DNA from 2 places in the Arthrobacter sp. 05N429 genome. Region 2 is predicted to be linked to the other one. Evidence: predicted binding sites of a transcription regulator. Region 2 holds the regulator's gene; the other holds the start of a gene.

Region 1 (8,722 bases), on a different contig from region 2:
GAGTGGACTGGGCTCTAGCCGCCGTCGCGGATGACGGATCCAAATAGCCGCAGGAGCTCATTTCCGGCCTTCAAAGCAGCTGGCGACTCTGTATCGAGACTGAGGAAGCCATGAACGAGTCCAGCATGAGGTACATGGTGGACCTCCGTTCCGGCGGCAATCAGCCTCCGGGCCAGGGCCTCGCCCTCGTCGCGAAGCGGATCGTGCTCCGCCGTAGCTATGACAGTCGCGGGCAGGCCGCTGAATCTGACGTGCAACGGGCTCAATGACGCGAGTTGTTCGGCGTCCATGTCCGTACCCATTGCCTCAGCGACCACGCCAGGGCTTCTGCGTCCAGCCCCCATCCCAGCCCCTTCTGCTGCACGCTTGGCTGCGACAGCGTCAGATCGGCGTTGGGGCACACCAGCAGGAGCCCGCTGAGACGGACGCCCTCCGTAATCATCCGTTGTGCCGCGAGGAGGGCGATCAGGCCCCCGGCGCTGTCGCCGGCCAGGGCCGGAGAGCCGTCGATTGGTCCAAGGATTGCCGGTGCCATGATTGCCCATTTCAATCCGGCGACGACGTCGTCAATCGCCGCCGGTGCCGGATGCTCGGGCGCTCGCCGATAGTGGACCGCCAGTACCGCGGCGTTGGCTTCCAGGGCCAGCCGACGGCACGTCCGGTCATGGGACTCCAGGTCCCCGAAGATGAACGCCCCGCCATGGACATAGACGATGAGCGGCAGTGGCTGCCCGCCGGGTCGGTAGAAACGCAGATGAACCGGGCTGTCGCCGGGCGTGGCAAGGTCGATTACGTGGGGCAGGCTTGGCCCGGCAGGCCTGGACCGTGCGGCGCGGAGCTTGTTCACGTCCAGGGGCGGGGCGTCTGCTGGTTGTGAGCGGATGCCGGATATCCACCGGGCCAGCCCGTCGTCGGCGAGTGTCTCGTTCACTCGTCGTCAGAGAGTGACATTGCCGCCGCCGTCGACCGCCCAGCTGGGATTGAAGGCGACCTCCCAGCGGTAGCCGTCGGGGTCGGCGAAGTATCCGGTGTAGCCGCCCCAGGGCTGGGTTCTCGGCTCGGCGATGATGGCCGCTCCGGCGGACTCGGCCTCCGCCATCACCCAGTCGACTTCCGCCGCGCTGCCCAGGTTGTGGCTCAGGGTGATGGAGGGAACTCCGGCCGGGGGATCAACGGCCGCTTCGGCCTGCATCTGCCCGGCATCCCAGAGCGAGAGGATGAGGCCGTGATTGGCCTGGATGAACAGGACCTCGCCCCGGACTTCCCGGTGGACGGGCCAGCCCAGGCCATCTACATAGAAACTGCGGGAGGCGTCAACACTGCGGACACCCAGTGAAATTAAATCGACTCGTGGCTGCATCATTCGATACTGTCATGCACATGTCCACAAATCACCAAGACGAAAAAGCTGCCAAGGCCGACCGGGAGCAGCTCGCCGCCGTGCGGGTGGCCGTGGACGAGGTGGACGAGCAGATCGTGTCGCTGATCGGCCGCCGCGAGCGCCTGATCCGGATCGCCGGAACCCTCAAGGCTGACAGCGCCGAGGTGCGGGCTCCGGGGCGCGTGGAGCGGGTTATCGAACACGTCCGCGCCACGGCGGAACAGAAGGACATCGACGTCGACCTCGTTGAGAAGACGTACCGGGCAATGATCGACGCGTTCATCACACTCGAGCTGGAAGTCTACAAAGCCAGCTCCTAGGGCGAGGGCCTACAGGGCCTCCTCCACCGGAACGTTCGCCTGGTAGTCGCGGCCGTCGCAGTCGCTGAAGGCCGTCATGAGGTGCCCCTTGGCCAGGCCCATGATGGTGCTCAGCGGAAAGTGCCCGGTAATGGTATTGCCGGAGTGCTCCACTCCCTTGAGGTCAAAGTTCTCCTCCGTGCCGTCATGACTGAAGCAATAGAAGGACACAGCTTCCCCGTTCATGAACTCGATCCCCATTCGTCGCTGGTGGGAATGATCGGGAGTCGCCGCTACCAGCCCCACCACGTAGGCGCCCTGGCCGGGGATGTTTCCGTCTATATCGAACTTCGCCACCAAGGACGTGTCCTCGGCGGCGATGCTTACCTGCTTCAGAAGTGCGTTATGGGAGCTCATGGATCAATCCTGCTACCTGTGCCTGCGTCCGTCCACCCCTGATCTAGGTTTTCCCCCGGCGCCGTCGTAGACTGGAATTGTTCGAAGATATGTTCGAATAGTCGCTGGCTGTTTGGCCAGATGGTTCTTACAGATGGTGCGGTCCGGGAGGCGCGATGGGCATGTTCAGTGAGGCGGTGGACGTCGTCTGCACACCCTCCGGACAGCCCCTGAAGCTGGACTGGGCGGGCCGGCACTACACCGTCTGCGCCGAACCGGTCCGCTGGTTTGAGCGCCGCCAATGGTGGGCGGAAGAGCAGCGGGCGCCGCTGGGCAGCGGCCCGGGACTCGTGGACCACGAGATCTGGCGGGTTCAAGTGCGCCGGGCAGATTCCCCCGACCCGGAAAGCCTCACCCTTGACCTCACCCGGCATGTCGGCAGCGGACGCTGGCGCCTGCTGAGGATCCATGACGCCCTGCTCCACCGGAAACCCGAATCAGCATGAGCTTCACCCATCTCCATGTCTCCACCGCCTTCAGTGCCCACTACGGGGTCTCCTGGCCGGATGAGCTGGCGGCAGCCGCCGCCGCAGACGGGGCGACGGCGCTCGCCTGCACGGACCGCGACGGCCTCTACGGGACGGTCAAGCACCTGAAGGCCTGTATGGCGGCCGGGCTGGATCCGATCGTCGGAGTGGATCTTGCGGTCTATGACGACGACGGCGACCTCCGCACCCAGGTGGGGGGACGCGTCGTCGTGCTGGCCCACGGGCATAACGACGGCGCCGGCTACCGTGCGCTGTGCCGGCTGATCTCCGATGCCCATGCCCGCACCACGGGAAAGGCCGGGGGAGCGGTACCCGTCGCCGTGACCCGGGCCGAGCTGGCCTCCCGCACCTTGCACCCGGAAACGCTCAAGCCGGTGCTGACCGTGCTGATCGGACCGGACTCCGACGTCGGACGTGCCATGGGAGGGAGGCGCTACCTGCGCCCCCGCACCCTGTTCAAACGCTGGCTCGACGCCATGCCGGCCGGAACCATTGCCGCCGAGGTGGTCAGCCAGCTCAGCCCGCCCGGGGAACCGCTCAGCACCGCCCACGCGGTACGGATGCTCAAGCTCGCTGCCGAACACGGGGTACCCGCTGTGCTGAGCAACGCCGTGCGGTACGTCGCCGAGGACGGGGCGGCCACCGCGGATGTGCTGGACTCCGCCCGCACCCTGAAATCGCTGCCCGAACTTTCCGCCGCCCCGCTGCTGCAGCCCAACGGGCAGGGCTGGCTCAAATCCGCGGACCGGATGCTCCAGCTCGGCAAGGAGATCATGCACGCCGCCGGATACGGTGCGGCCGACCTCAAGAGCCTGATGGCGCAGACGGAGGCGCTCGCGGACCGTTGCCGGATGGATCCGGTGACGGACATGGGGTGGAAACAGCCGGTGGTGCCGGAAGCCTCGGTGATCGGGATCGCCGGGGACGCCCTCGTTGAGCTCACCCAGCGGTGCGAAGCAGGCATCAGCAGGCGTTTTCCCGGGATCACCGGCCAGCCCGCCGGGGAGCTGCGCTCGCGGCTGGAACACGAGCTGCGGATCATCGACAGCCTCGGCTTCGCCGCGTACTTCCTGACCGTGGCCGAAGTCTCCCGGATGATCCTGGACATGGGAGTCCGGGCGGCCGCCCGCGGCTCGGGGGCATCCAGCCTGGTCAACTACCTGATCGACGTCAGCCAGGTGAACCCGCTGCAGCACGACCTGATCTTCGAACGCTTCCTCTCCCGGGACCGCGCCACCCTGCCGGACATCGACATCGACGTCGAAAGCGCCGAACGGCACAACGTGTACCGGAAGATTTTTGAGCGCTTCGGCTCCGAGCGCGTCACCTTGATGAGCATGCAGAACGGCTACCGCGCCCGCGGTGCCGTGCGCGACGCCGGCCTGGCCCTGGGCATGGAGGAGGGCGAGATCGGGGACATCGCCAAGCAGCTGTGGCGTTTCTCGGCCCGGAACTTCCGCGAAGCCCTCGAGGAGATGCCCGAGCTGAAGGAATTCGCCGGCCGGGTGGGGCAACGCGACTTCAGCGGAAACCAGCAGCTGGACCTGCTGGTGGACCTCACTGAACGGCTGGACCGGCTGCCGCGGCATATCTCCATGCACCCCTGCGGGGTCATCCTGGGGGACGCCACCCTGCTGGACCGCACGCCCGTGCAGCCCAGCGGGCTGGGCCTGCCCATGAGCCAGTTTGACAAGCACGACATGGACCCGATGGGCATGCTCAAACTCGATGTCCTGGGCGTCCGGATGCAAAGCGCCATGGCCTTCGCCGTCCGTGAAGTGATCCGCCTGCATCCCTCCAAAGCCGAAGTGGTGGCAGCGGGCGCCCACCCTGCGGGACCAGGCGGGACAGGTCCGGACTACATCGCCGAGGACGGCACGATCGACCTCAACGCCGTGCCGCTCGACGACGAACCCACCTACGAGCTGATCCGCAGCACCCACACCCTGGGCTGTTTCCAGATCGAATCCCCGGGCCAGCGGGAGCTGATCGGCAAGCTCGCCCCCCGGGAGTTCAACGACCTCATTATCGACATCTCCCTGTTCCGGCCGGGCCCGATGAAATCGGACATGGTCCGGCCCTTCCTGGAGCACCGGCACGGCTTCGCCCCCGAGGTCTACCCGCACCCGGACCTCAAGGCGGTCCTCCAGGAAACACACGGCGTCACCGTGTTCCATGAGCAGATCCTGAAGACCTTCGACGTCATGACCGAATGCGGGCTGGCGCGTGCGGACGAATTCCGGCGCGCCCTCGGCAACGAGGTCCTGGAATACAGGGTGGAGGAGTTCTTCCGGAAGGAGGCCCGTGCCCGGGGGTACAGCCCCGAGGTGGTGGACAAGGTCTGGGGCACCCTCAAGGCCTTCGGCAGCTTCGGGTTCTGCAAAGCCCACGGCGCCGCCTTTGCCGTGCCCACCTACCAGTCGGCCTGGCTCAAGACCCACCACCCGGAGGCGTTCCTCGCCGGGCTGTGGGAACACGATCCGGGCATGTACCCCAAGCGGCTCCTGGTGGCAGAGGCGCGGCGGCTGGGAATCCCCATCCTGCCCCTGGACATCAACCGCAGCCAGGCCGAGTACAGGGTTGAGCGGGTGGCCGCCGGCCCGGACCGCGGCAAGCTGGGCATCAGGCTGAGCCTGAACGGCATCTACGGGCTCTCGGGAACCGAGCTGAAGCGGATTGTGGCAGGTCAGCCCTACGACTCTCTCGCGGACCTGCGGGCCCGGTCCCGGCTGAGCAAACCCAGCATCCAGCGGCTGGCCCAGCTGGGCGCCTTCGATTCCCTCCACCGTGCCTCCGGCGGGACCGCCAACCGCGCCGACCTGGTCCAGCACTTGCAGACCCTGCAAAGCCGGCCACACCGGAAGGGAGTGGACGTGATCGAAGGGCAGCTCTCCCTGCCGCTGGGCGACGTCGAGCTGAAAAACCTCAAGGCCGTGCTGCCCGCCCCCACCCTGGTGGATACCGTCCGGGCCGAGCTGGACCTGATGGCCGTGGACGTCAGCGACCACCTGATGGCCAGCCACCGGCCGCTCCTGGACCGCCTCGGCGTCACCACCGCAGACAAGCTGCTGGGGCTGCGCAACGGAACCGAGGTGCTGGTCGCCGGAGTCCGCGTCGCCACGCAGACCCCTCCCATGCGGGGCGGCCGCCGGGTGGTGTTCATCAGCATCGACGACGGCACGGGCTGCGTGGACTCGGTCTTCTTCCATGAGGCCCAGGAGCTGGCAGGTCCACTCTTGTTCGGCACCCGGCTGCTGCTGATCCGGGGAACCACCCGGCGGACCGGGCCGCGGGGCATCAGCATCAGCGCCAGCATGGCATGGGACCTGAGCCGCACCGAGACCCTGCCCTTCCCGGTCCCAGCCTCCGGAATCCCGGACACCCGGGAACCCGAGCCGCCGGGACCCCTTGACGGCATCACCCGCCACCTCGCAATTACCGGGCTGGGAGGCTGAGTGGCGCGTTGGTTGGCCTCTTCAGAAACCGATAGCATGGACGAGGCTGGCTGTGGTCCCCGTACGCCACAAGCTACGAAGCCTTAACTTTGAATAGGAGACACCCGTGTCAGATGCCCAGCAGATCACCCTTCTCGTCGATGGCGAAGAGACCAAGGTGACTACCGGGACCACCGGCGCGGAACTCTTTTTTGAGCGCCGCGACGTCGTAGTGGCCCGCGTCAACGGCGAGCTCAAGGACCTGGACCAGCCGCTGCCCGAGGACGCCACGGTCGAGGCCGTCACCATCGATTCCCCGGACGGCCTCAACGTCCTGCGCCACTCCACGGCCCACGTCATGGCCCAGGCCGTGCAGCAGCTGCGCCCCGACGCCAAGCTTGGCATCGGGCCGTACATCACCGACGGCTTCTACTTCGACTTCGACGTCGAGGAGCCGTTCACGCCGGAAGACCTGAAGACCCTGGAAAAGATGATGCTCAAGATCATCAACCAGAACCAGAAGTTCGTCCGCCGCGTGGTGTCCGAGGACGAGGCCCGCGAGGCCATGAAAAACGAGCCCTACAAGCTCGAACTGCTCGGCAAGAAGAACGAGGCCGCCGACGCCGGTGAAGGCGTCAACGTAGAGGTCGGCGCCGGCGACATCACCATCTACGACAACGTGGACCGCAAGAGCGGGGACAGCGTCTGGTGCGACCTGTGCCGCGGCCCCCACCTGCCCAACACCAAACTCATCTCCAACGCCTTCGCCCTGACCAGGTCCTCGGCAGCGTACTGGCTGGGCAACCAGAACAACCAGCAGCTGCAGCGCATCTACGGCACCGCCTGGCCCACCAAGGACGCCCTCAAGGCCTACCAGGAGCGCATCGCCGAAGCCGAACGCCGCGACCACCGCAAACTCGGTGCGGAGCTGGACCTGTTCTCCTTCCCGGACGAGCTGGGCTCCGGCCTTCCGGTGTTCCACCCCAAGGGCGGCATCATCCGCAAGGCCATGGAGGACTACTCCCGCCAGCGCCACGTCGATGCCGGCTACGACTTCGTCTACACCCCGCACATCACCAAGGGCCACCTCTACGAGGTCTCCGGCCACCTGGACTGGTACAAGGAAGGCATGTTCCCGGCGATGCACATCGACGCGGAACTGAACGAGGACGGCACCGTGCGCAAGCCCGGCCAGGACTACTACCTGAAGCCGATGAACTGCCCCATGCACAACCTCATCTTCCGTTCCCGCGGCCGGTCCTACCGCGAACTGCCCCTGCGGCTGTTCGAATTCGGCTCCGTCTACCGCTATGAGAAGTCCGGCGTCGTGCACGGCCTCACCCGGGTGCGCGGCATGACCCAGGACGACGCCCACATCTACTGCACCCGCGAGCAGATGAAGGACGAGCTCACCGGCACCCTGAACTTCGTGCTGGGGCTGCTCAAGGACTACGGCCTGGACGACTTCTACCTGGAGCTCTCCACCAAGAACGAGGACAAGTTCGTGGGCGACGACGCCGCCTGGGACGAGGCCACCCGCACCCTCGCCGAAGTGGCCGAAGCCTCGGGCCTGGAGCTCATCCCGGATCCGGGCGGAGCCGCGTTCTACGGCCCCAAGATCTCCGTCCAGGCCAAGGACGCCCTGGGCCGCACCTGGCAGATGTCCACCATCCAGCTCGACTTCAACCTGCCCGAGCGCTTCGAGCTCGAGTTCCAGGCCGCAGACGGCACCCGCCAGCGACCGGTGATGATCCATCGCGCCCTGTTCGGTTCCGTGGAACGCTTCATGGGCGTGCTGACCGAGCACTACGCCGGTGCCTTCCCGGCCTGGCTGGCCCCCGTGCAGGTGGTCGGCATCCCGGTGGCCGAGGCGTTCAACGACTACATGTTCGACGTCGTGGACCAGCTCAAGGCCGCGGGCATCCGCGCCGAGGTGGACATCTCCTCGGATCGTTTCCCGAAGAAGATCCGCACCGCCAGCAAGGACAAGATCCCGTTCGTACTGATCGCCGGGGGCGACGACGCCGACGCCGGCGCCGTTTCCTTCCGCTTCCGTGACGGCAGCCAGGACAACGGCGTGCCGGTGGCCGAGGCCGTCCAGCGGATCGTCGACGCCGTCCGCAACCGGACCAGCTAGCGGGGGAGCAGCACGTGCAGGAAACCACAGGGGCCGCTCCGGAGTATCCGGGGGACGACGGCGTTACCGACGACTTTGGCCTGGCCGGGGTGCCGGACGCGTTCCAGCGCCTGTGGACTCCGCACCGGATGGCGTACATCAAGGGCGGGCAGCACCAGTTCAAGAACGTGGACGACTGCCCGTTCTGTGTGGCGCCCGAACGCGAGGACGACGATTCACTGATCGTCTACCGCGGGCGGACCAGCTACGTCGTGCTGAACCTCTTCCCGTACAACCCGGGCCACCTGCTGGTCTGCCCGTACCGGCACGTTCCCGACTACACGGACCTGACCGTGGAGGAGACTGCCGAGTTCGCCGAGCTGACCCAGACGGCCATGCGTGTGCTGCGCAAGGTCGCCAACCCCACCGGCTTCAACCTGGGCATGAACCAGGGCGTGACCGGCGGCGCGGGGATCGCCGGTCACCTGCACCAGCATGTGGTGCCGCGCTGGGGCGGGGACGGGAACTTCTTCCCGATCATCGCCCAG
Region 2 (8,722 bases):
CGCCGGGGACCACGAGGCCGTCGGCGTTGAGCACGTCCTGCGGCTTGGAACTGAGGATCACCTCGGCACCGGCACGCTCGAGGGCGCGGACGGCGGAGCGGACGTTACCGGAGCCATAGTCGAGGACCGTGACGGTGGGCTTGCCCTCGGGCGACGCAGGCTTCGCGCCGGTGTCGGGGTCGATGATGGCGCCGTCCTTCAGCACTTTGCCGGTCACAGCGCACCCTTGGTGGACGGGATGCCCTCGACGCGGGGATCCGGCTCGACGGCGGCGCGCAGGGCCCTGGCGAAGGCCTTGAACTGGGCCTCAACGATGTGGTGCGGGTCCCGGCCGGCGGTGACGTTCATGTGCAGGCAGATTCCGGCGTGCAGGGTGATCGCCTCGAAGACGTGGCGGGTGAGGGAACCGGTGAAGTGTCCGCCGATCAGGTGGTACTCCTGACCGGCCGGTTCTCCGCCGTGCACGAGGTACGGGCGGCCGGAGACATCGACGACGGCGTGCGCGAGGGCCTCGTCGAGGGGCACCGTGGCTTCGCCGAAGCGGCGGATCCCGGCCTTGTTCCCGAGGGCGGTGCGCAGGACCTCGCCGAAGGTGATGGCAACATCCTCGACCGTGTGGTGGACGTCGATGTGCGTGTCGCCGGTGGCCTTGACCGTCATGTCGATCAGGGAGTGCTTGCTCAGCGCCGTCAGCATGTGGTCGTAGAACGGGACCGAGGTGCTGATGTCCGAGACTCCGGTGCCGTCCAGGTTGATCTCGACCAGCACCGATGACTCGCTGGTGGTCCGTTCCATGCGTGCGGTCCGGCCCTCGGCAGCGGTTGATCCGGTGGTGCTCATGTGGGTGTCCTTTGGATGACGACGGTGCCCGGCGTTCAGGCAGGTGGATGTCCTGGGTTAAGTCTAGGCGGGCTGCACTGCGCGGCCGGCCAGGATCCGCTCGAGGGCTTCGAGGAAGGCTGTGGTTTCCGTCTCAGTCCCGGCGGTGACGCGAAGGTGCCCGGGAATGCCAACGTCCCGGATGAGCACACCGGCATCCAGCAGTTCCTGCCAGACCTCGTGCGGGTTGTCCAGACCGCCGAAGAAGACATAGTTCGAGTCGGAGGCGGCAGGCTTGAGGCCCATCCGCTGCAGTTCGGACACGATCCTGTCGCGCTGCCGCTTGATGTCCTCGACGTCGGCCATCAGCGCGACCCGGTGGTGCAAGGCGGCCAGGGCTGTTGCCTGGGTGATGGCCGAGAGGTGGTACGGGAGCCGGACCAGGCGCAGGGCGTCGGTGACCTCCGGGGCGGCCGCCATGTAGCCGACACGGGCTCCGGCAAGAGCGAAGGCCTTGCTCATGGTGCGCGAAACGATCAGCCGTTCCCGGCCGGGCAGCAGCGTCAGCGCGCTGGGCGTGCCGTCATGGGCGAACTCGTGGTACGCCTCATCGACGATCACGATGGTCTGGCTGGCCTCGCCGGCCTCGTAGACAGCCTCGACGACGTCCAGGCCAAGCCCGGTGCCGGTGGGGTTGTTCGGGGAGCAGAGGAACACGATGTTCGGCTGGAGTTCGCGGACCTGCCGGGCGGCCGACTCGGCACTGAGCCCGTAGTCATCAGCGCGGACGCCGGCGATGTACCCGGTGTCCGTGCCGGAGGCCAGCAGCGGGTACATGGAGTATGTGGGAGGGAAACCAAGGGCGGTGCGGCCCGGACCTCCGAAGGCCTGGAGGATCTGCTGGAGAACCTCGTTGGAGCCGTTGGCGGCCCAGATGTTGTCCGCGGCCAGTCCGTGCCCGAGGTATTCGGCCAGAGCCTCCCGCAGCTCCGTGAATTCGCGGTCCGGATAGCGGTTCAGTCCGGTGGCGGCAATCGCGACGGCCTCGGAGATGGCCGCGCGGACGTCGGCCGGGACGCCGTGGGTGTTCTCGTTGACGTTGAGCAGGATGGGGACGTCCAGCTGCGGTGCCCCGTAGGGGGTCAGGCCCCGCAGGTTGGTCCGGAGGGGAAGTCGGTTCAGGCGCTCTAGCTGGTCAGTCACTTGTTCAGTTTAAGTGAGATCGCTGCGGGCCCAGAAACTGTGACGCTTACCGGGGCTGCCGTGCGCCCGCAGAACGCCTCGAGGCGCGCAAACAACGGGGCCCATGAGCTACCTGGACGGAAAGAACTAGTTGGACGGGACGAAGAGTGCCTGGCCGGGCACGACGCGGGCGGCCTCGAGGTTGTTCAGCTGGATGATGTCGGCGACGACGTCGCGGGGATCGCGTTCAGGCGCCACAGCCTCGGCGATGGCCCACAAGGATTCGCCGGGCTGCACCGTTACCGAGACTGTGGGTGTCAGCGACAGCTCGGCGGCAGAGTCCGCCGCCTTTGCCGGGGCGTTGAGGAATCCGCTGAAAGAGAGAACCAGCGCGGCCAGCAGGATGAGCGGCACCCCAATGAAGACAAAGCGCCCCCGCCGGGTGAGCCTCAGCGGCGCCTGCTTTGCCTGTTCGGCACGACCGCTGGGGCCGGGCTGGCCGGACGTCCCGCTGCCGGGCCGGCCGTAGTCGCCGAATGCGTCGCGGCCGAAAGTGTCGTGAAACGCGCTTGATGCTGACATGAACTGAGCCCTCCTGGACCATACTGTGCCGCCCGGCGTACTCCACGTACCCGCCGCCAACCGGCCTGACCTTCGAACAAAGAGACGAATGACTTGTTCTAACTGAGCTTCGCCAAACTAGAACACATATTCGAATCTTGCTTGTTCTGTTTTAGCACTTATTGACGAACATTGTCGAGACTCGCTAGAACAAATGTTTGAAAAAGCTGTGTGGCTGGCCTACGTTTGAGTCAAAGAACAACCACTTCTGCAGTTGATCAGCAGGGTCTGACATTTCAGGCCGGAAGTTCCCGGCAGCTGCAGCCACAGCGGCCGGGCGGAACGGAAAGGCGTTGGCGAACATGGCAGCACAAGCCACTGGCGGCAGGGCCACCCCGCGGAGCCCGCAGGCAGCCCGGCCACCCAAGAGCCTTACCGTCCGGCAAAAAAAGATTCTGGAGACCATCCAGCGCTCCGTGACGGACAACGGGTACCCGCCGTCCATGCGCGAAATCGGCGACACGGTCGGCCTCGCGAGCCTTTCCAGCGTGACCCACCAGCTTTCGCAGCTCGAGAAGCTCGGCTACTTGCGGCGCGATCCCAAGCGCCCCCGGGCCATGGAAGTGCTGATGCCGTTGACCCTCGATGAGGGAACCGCGAAGATTTCAGGCGCCGAGAAGTCCAGCGGCCTGCGCAGTGTCGGCGGCTTGTCTGTTTCGGAGCTGGCCAGTGCCACGGATACCGCCATGGTGCCGCTGGTGGGCCGGATCGCCGCCGGCGGACCGATCCTGGCCGACCAGGTGGTTGAGGACGTTATGCCCCTGCCCCGCCAGCTGGTGGGCCACGGCGAGCTCTTTATGCTCAAGGTTGCCGGTGACTCGATGATCGATGCGGCCATCTGCGACGGTGACTGGGTGGTGGTGCGCAGGCAGGGCGATGCTGTCAACGGTGACATTGTGGCCGCCCTGCTGGATGACGAGGCAACAGTAAAAACCTTCCGCCAGCGTGACGGCCACACCTGGCTGCTGCCGCAGAATACCCAGTACGAGCCCATTCTCGGCGATCATGCCGTCATCATGGGCAAAGTTGTCTCGGTGCTGCGCTCCCTCTAGGACACAGCCTCCCAGTAGCTCAGAGCTGCCCAGTCCCTGCGAACAGGGCCCCGCCGGCGTTGACCAGTTCACGCCGGACGGGGCCTTTCGCGTTTCCGCCCAGTTACTGGCACCCGGGCGGCAGGAATCCAACCCGGCGGGGCTACGTGGCGGGCTGCCCTGATTCCTTCGCGAGCCGCTCAAGTGCGGCGACGGCGATGGCGGGGTCCGTGGTGGGCCAGAACGGCGGCAGGGCGGCGCGGAGGAATCCCCCGTACCTTTCGGTGGACAGCCGCGAGTCCAGCACAGCCACCACTCCCTTGTCCGTCGTGGTGCGGATCAGCCTGCCGGCGCCTTGGGCGAGACGGATGGCAGCGTGGGTCGCGGAAACACTCATGAAGCCGTTGCCGCCGGCCTGGGCCACCGCCCGGGACCGCGCCGTCATCAGGGGATCGTCGGGCCGAGGGAACGGGATCCGGTCGATCACCACGAGGCGGCAGGAGGTCCCCGGCACGTCGACACCCTGCCACAGGGACATGGTGCCGAAGAGGCAGGTGTCCGGCTCGTCGGCGAACTGCTTCACCAGCGCCGTCATGGTGGAATCCCCCTGGCAGAGGATGCTCATGTCCAGCCGTGGCCGGAGTGCCTCGGCAGCGTCCTCGGCGGCGCGCCGCGACGAGAACAGGCACAGGGCCCCGCCGCCGGAGGCCCGGATCAGCTTCTCGAGCTCGTCGAGTGCCTCCGGGGACGTGCCCCGGCCGGGCTTGGGCAGGTGCTTGGCAACGTAGAGGATGCCCTGCTTGGGGTATTCGAAGGGCGAGCCGACGTCGACGCCGGTCCAGCTCGGGGCGCCAGGACCCACCAGACCGAGGCCGCCGGCAGCCGGTTCAAAAGCGGACCCGATCGCCAGGGTGGCCGAGGTCAGGATGACGGTGTGGTCCGCGAACAGACCCTCCCGGAGCCGTCCGGCAACACTGAGCGGGGCGATATTGACCAAGGCCGGGGCGGACTCGTCCGGCTGGGAGTACCCCTGCTGCGGGTCAAAGGTGCTGTTGCGGGAAAACCAGACCACTTCGCGGTTCTCGCGTGCTGCCAGCAGCCGTTCACAGAGTTCCAGGATCACCATGAGCCGTGAGCGCGCGAGCTGGCGGCCGCCGTCGGCCGTGTTCGCGCTGTCCCCTTTGGAATCCGAAAGCGCGGCGCGGCAGGCGTCCCGCAGCTGGTCCACGCAGTCCAGCTGTTCGCTGTTGAGGCCGTTGGGCATTAGCCCGCTGGGAACGCCCTCAATGGCAAGTTCGAGGTTGGATGCGGCGTTGTTCAATGCGTCCACGGTGATGCCGGCGTGCTTCCGCGCCCCGGACGCGGCGGCGTGCACCATGGCGACAGAAAGCTGGCCGGACACGGCGCCGGTCACGCGGTCCTGGAGCTCGTGGGCTTCATCGACCACCACGACGTCGTATTCGGGCAGGACGGCGAGGCCCTCGAAGGCGCTGACGGCCAGCATCGCGTGGTTGGTGACCACGACGTCGGCGTCCGCGGCGTTCTGCCGGGCCAGTTCGCTGAAGCATTCGGCTGCCAGGGGGCACTTCTGCGCGCCGAGGCACTCCATGGAGGTGACGGAGACCTGCCGCCACGCGCGGTCCGTTACGCCGGGCAGGAGCTCGTCGCGGTCCCCAGTCACGGTGTCCTCGGCCCACTCGCGCAGCCGGACGACCTCCTTGCCGAGCTGGGAGGACGGCCCGCCCATGGCCGCGGCGAAGTGCGGCACGGAGGTGTCCTCGCCGAGCGAGAAGAGCTGGCCCTCCGACGGTTCTTCCGAGGGGAAGCCGCCTTCGAGCTTGTGGCGGCACACATAGTTGGACCGGCCCTTGACGAGGGCGACCTTGACGGGCCGGTCGAGCGCCGGGGTGATGGTCTTCAGCAGCCGGGGCAGGTCGCGGCCCACGATCTGGGTCTGCAGGGCCAGGGTCGCGGTGGAGACCAGGGTGGGCTTGTCGCTGACGAGCGAATGGGCGATCAGCGGAATCAGGTAGGCAAGGGACTTGCCGGTGCCGGTGCCGGCCTGGACGAGCAGGTGGTCGCCGCTGTCAATAGCCTGCGCCACCTGCCGGGCCATTTCGTGCTGGCCGTCGCGGCTCTGGCCGCCCATGCCGGACACGGCCCGGTCGAGGAGTTCGATGACGAACTCCCCGCCGGTCCTGCCGCCCGAACGTGCCGAGGGTTGTCCGGCGGATTCAGTCTCCGCTGTGCCTTCTGTTGCAGTGCCCTCTGTTGCTATGTCTTCTGTTGCGGTGTGCCCCGCTACCGGGTCCCCCGCCGGGTCGCCCGTGCCTGTGTCCGCCCCGGTCACCGCTGCCTCAGTCATTGCTGATGAACGAATCCAGTTCAGCGGCAAATCCCTCGCGCACCATCACGACGGCGCGGGTGCCCGCTTCCTCGTGCTCAAGGCTGAGGATCTCGGCGTCGGTCTCATGCAGCTTGCTGAGCAGGTCCCCGCGGTTGTACGGGATCATCAGCTCCAGCTTCACGCTGGGCCGCGGAATGCCTTCGCTGATGGCCTTGAGCAGCTCCGGGATGCCTGCGCCGGTGCGTGCCGACACCACCACGTGGCGCGGTTCGCGCTGCTTGAGCCGTTCGATCACGAAAGGATCCGCGGCGTCGGCCTTGTTCAGGACGATGATTTCGGGCACCTTGCGGGCGTCGACTTCGCTGAACACCTTGCGGACGGCGGCGATCTGGCCTTCCGGATCCGGGTGCGAGACGTCCACGACGTGCAGGATCAGGTCCGCATCGGCGACTTCCTCCAGGGTGGAGCGGAAAGCCTCCACGAGCTGGGTGGGCAGCGACCGGACGAAGCCCACGGTGTCGGCAAGGGTGTAGCCCAGCCCGTCCGAGGTTTCGGCCTTGCGGACCGTCGGGTCCAGGGTGGCGAACAGGGCGTTCTCCACCAGGACACCGGCGTCGGTCAGCCGGTTCAGGAGCGAGGACTTGCCGGCGTTGGTGTACCCGGCGATCGCCACGGACGGCACGGAATTACGACGGCGGTTGGCGCGCTTAGTCTCCCGGGCCGGCTTCATCGCGGCGATTTCACGCCGCAGCTTGGCCATCCGGGTGCGGATCCGGCGGCGGTCCAGTTCGATCTTGGTTTCACCGGGACCACGCGATCCCATACCCGCACCGGCACCGCCCACCTGGCCACCGGCCTGGCGGGACATCGAGTCACCCCAGCCGCGCAGGCGCGGGAGCAGGTATTCGAGCTGGGCCAGTTCCACCTGGGCCTTGCCCTCGCGGCTCTTGGCGTGCTGGGCAAAGATGTCCAGGATCAGGGCTGTGCGGTCGATGACCTTGACCTTGACGATGTCTTCGAGGCTGCGACGCTGGGACGGCGCCAGTTCGGCGTCGACGACGACGGTGTCCGCGCCGGTGGACATCACGATGTCCTTGAGTTCCTGGGCCTTGCCGGAGCCGAGGAAGGTGCCCGGATCGGGCTTTTGGCGGCGTTGGACAATACCGTCGAGGACTTCCGAGCCGGCGGTCTCGGCGAGGGCGGCGAGTTCGCGGAGGGAGTTCTCGGCGTCGGCAAGGGTGCCTTCAGTCCAGAGGCCGGCCAGCACGACTCGCTCGAGCCGCAGCTGACGGTATTCGACTTCGGTGACGTCTTCGAGCTCGGTAGACAGCCCGGCGGTGCGGCGCAGGGCGTGCCGTTCCTCGAGGTCCTGCTGGTCGCCGTCGTAGGTGCTGTGCTCCTCGTCCAGCCGGGAGATCGCCTGCGCTTTGCCGAGCACCGAGGCGGGCTCACCGGCGGCCGGGGCTGCCTTCCGGGCAGGGGTGTCCTTGGCGAGGATCCGGTCGATGACAGCCTGGATTTCCGCAGGACTCATGTCCTGGGATGCTGAATCGGGTCCGGTGTTGGGCTGGCTGGTCATGGTCTCCTTTAGAGGTTCGGCAGTTTCAGAATAGTGCCGATCGGTGCTGTGCGGGGCGGTATTCGCGCTGGGCTGACGACTATTGGTCATTCATGGCCTCCTGGGATGCCTGCGGCAGCGGTGCCGGGGGCAGGGTGGGCTCCGGGCCGGAGCGGTGGGAACGGGGAGGGAACAGGCATGGGTACTGCCTTGAGGAGGGAGTTGTTCCGCCCGGCCGGGCTCCAGTGAGCGCTGCCAAACTCCAAGTGGTTCGGGCGCCAGCGGCGAAATCCATTTCGGGATCATCACGGGTGGCGCACTGAGCGGAAGGTAACTACCTGCGTCGCTGCGGGGACGGGACTCCGGTGAAGAATGGAAGGCCCGTGCCGGCTACTTGAAGTTCAAGAACATGTTTTTAACACTAGCAGACGGCACGGCTGGCCCCGGCCGGTCGCCGCGGTTTCCTCTAGGGGCCGGCGGCCAACTAATCTAGCCAGTTATGGAGTCTGCACACTATTTCAGCGCCCAGCCCTCTGGGCCGTTCACCCGCAAGCCACTGACCGTGGAGCTTGCCGGTGCCACGCGGCAACTGCAGACGTCCTCGGGTATCTTCAGCCCGGACGGCATCGACAAGGGCACGGCTGTGCTGCTGGCCGAGGCCCCATCCCCGGCGCCGCAGGGGACGCTGCTGGACATTGGTTGCGGCTGGGGTCCGATCGCGCTGACCATGGCCCTGAGGGCACCGCACTCCCGGGTCTACGCCGTGGACGTCAACGAGCGGTGCGTGACCCTGACCAACGAAAACGCCGCGCTGCTGGGCCTGGGCAACGTCACGGCCAGCACGCCCGACGCCGTCGACCCCGAACTTCGCTTCGACACCATCTGGTCCAACCCGCCCATCCGGATCGGCAAGGACGAGCTCCACGCCCTCCTGCTCCTGTGGCTTCCCCGGCTGGCGCCGGGCGGCTCCGCATGGCTGGTGGTGCAGAAAAACCTGGGGTCGGATTCGCTGCAGCGCTGGCTCGCGGGCGAGCTGGACAGCAGCTTCGCGGTGACCCGTGAGAGCACCTCGAAGTCGTTCCGGATCCTTCGGGTCAGGAAAGCGTCCCACTAGCGACGATCACCGCGGGGCCGCTGAGCTCGACGTGCTCGTGGCCCCCGGCG

Evidence for each region. The regulator LexA, encoded in region 2, represses DNA repair genes until DNA is damaged. The targets are predictions, from matches to a motif close to TCGAACANNTGTTCGA.
Region 1: AC1DF4_RS07275 (DUF6504 family protein) is a predicted target of LexA. The motif match lies at 2,179-2,194, and genes of this name have one in related genera.

What each region holds. Positions count from the first base shown of each region.
Region 1 is NZ_JBFTMQ010000003.1:61,301-70,022, forward strand. It holds gene AC1DF4_RS07250 (alpha/beta hydrolase) at 15-290, opposite strand; gene AC1DF4_RS07255 (alpha/beta hydrolase fold domain-containing protein) at 263-931, opposite strand; gene AC1DF4_RS07260 (VOC family protein) at 938-1,360, opposite strand; gene AC1DF4_RS07265 (chorismate mutase) at 1,375-1,701, shown strand; gene AC1DF4_RS07270 (hypothetical protein) at 1,711-2,097, opposite strand; gene AC1DF4_RS07275 (DUF6504 family protein) at 2,253-2,582, shown strand; gene AC1DF4_RS07280 (DNA polymerase III subunit alpha) at 2,579-6,079, shown strand; gene thrS (threonine--tRNA ligase) at 6,186-8,195, shown strand; gene AC1DF4_RS07290 (HIT family protein) at 8,210-8,722, shown strand, end outside.
Region 2 is NZ_JBFTMQ010000005.1:192,834-201,555, reverse strand. It holds gene hisH (imidazole glycerol phosphate synthase subunit HisH) at 1-217, opposite strand, end outside; gene hisB (imidazoleglycerol-phosphate dehydratase HisB) at 214-840, opposite strand; gene AC1DF4_RS11705 (histidinol-phosphate transaminase) at 904-2,022, opposite strand; gene AC1DF4_RS11700 (LysM peptidoglycan-binding domain-containing protein) at 2,149-2,583, opposite strand; gene lexA (transcriptional repressor LexA) at 2,925-3,674, shown strand; gene AC1DF4_RS11690 (ATP-dependent DNA helicase) at 3,817-6,018, opposite strand; gene hflX (GTPase HflX) at 6,011-7,579, opposite strand; gene AC1DF4_RS11680 (class I SAM-dependent methyltransferase) at 8,058-8,672, shown strand; gene dapF (diaminopimelate epimerase) at 8,653-8,722, opposite strand, start outside.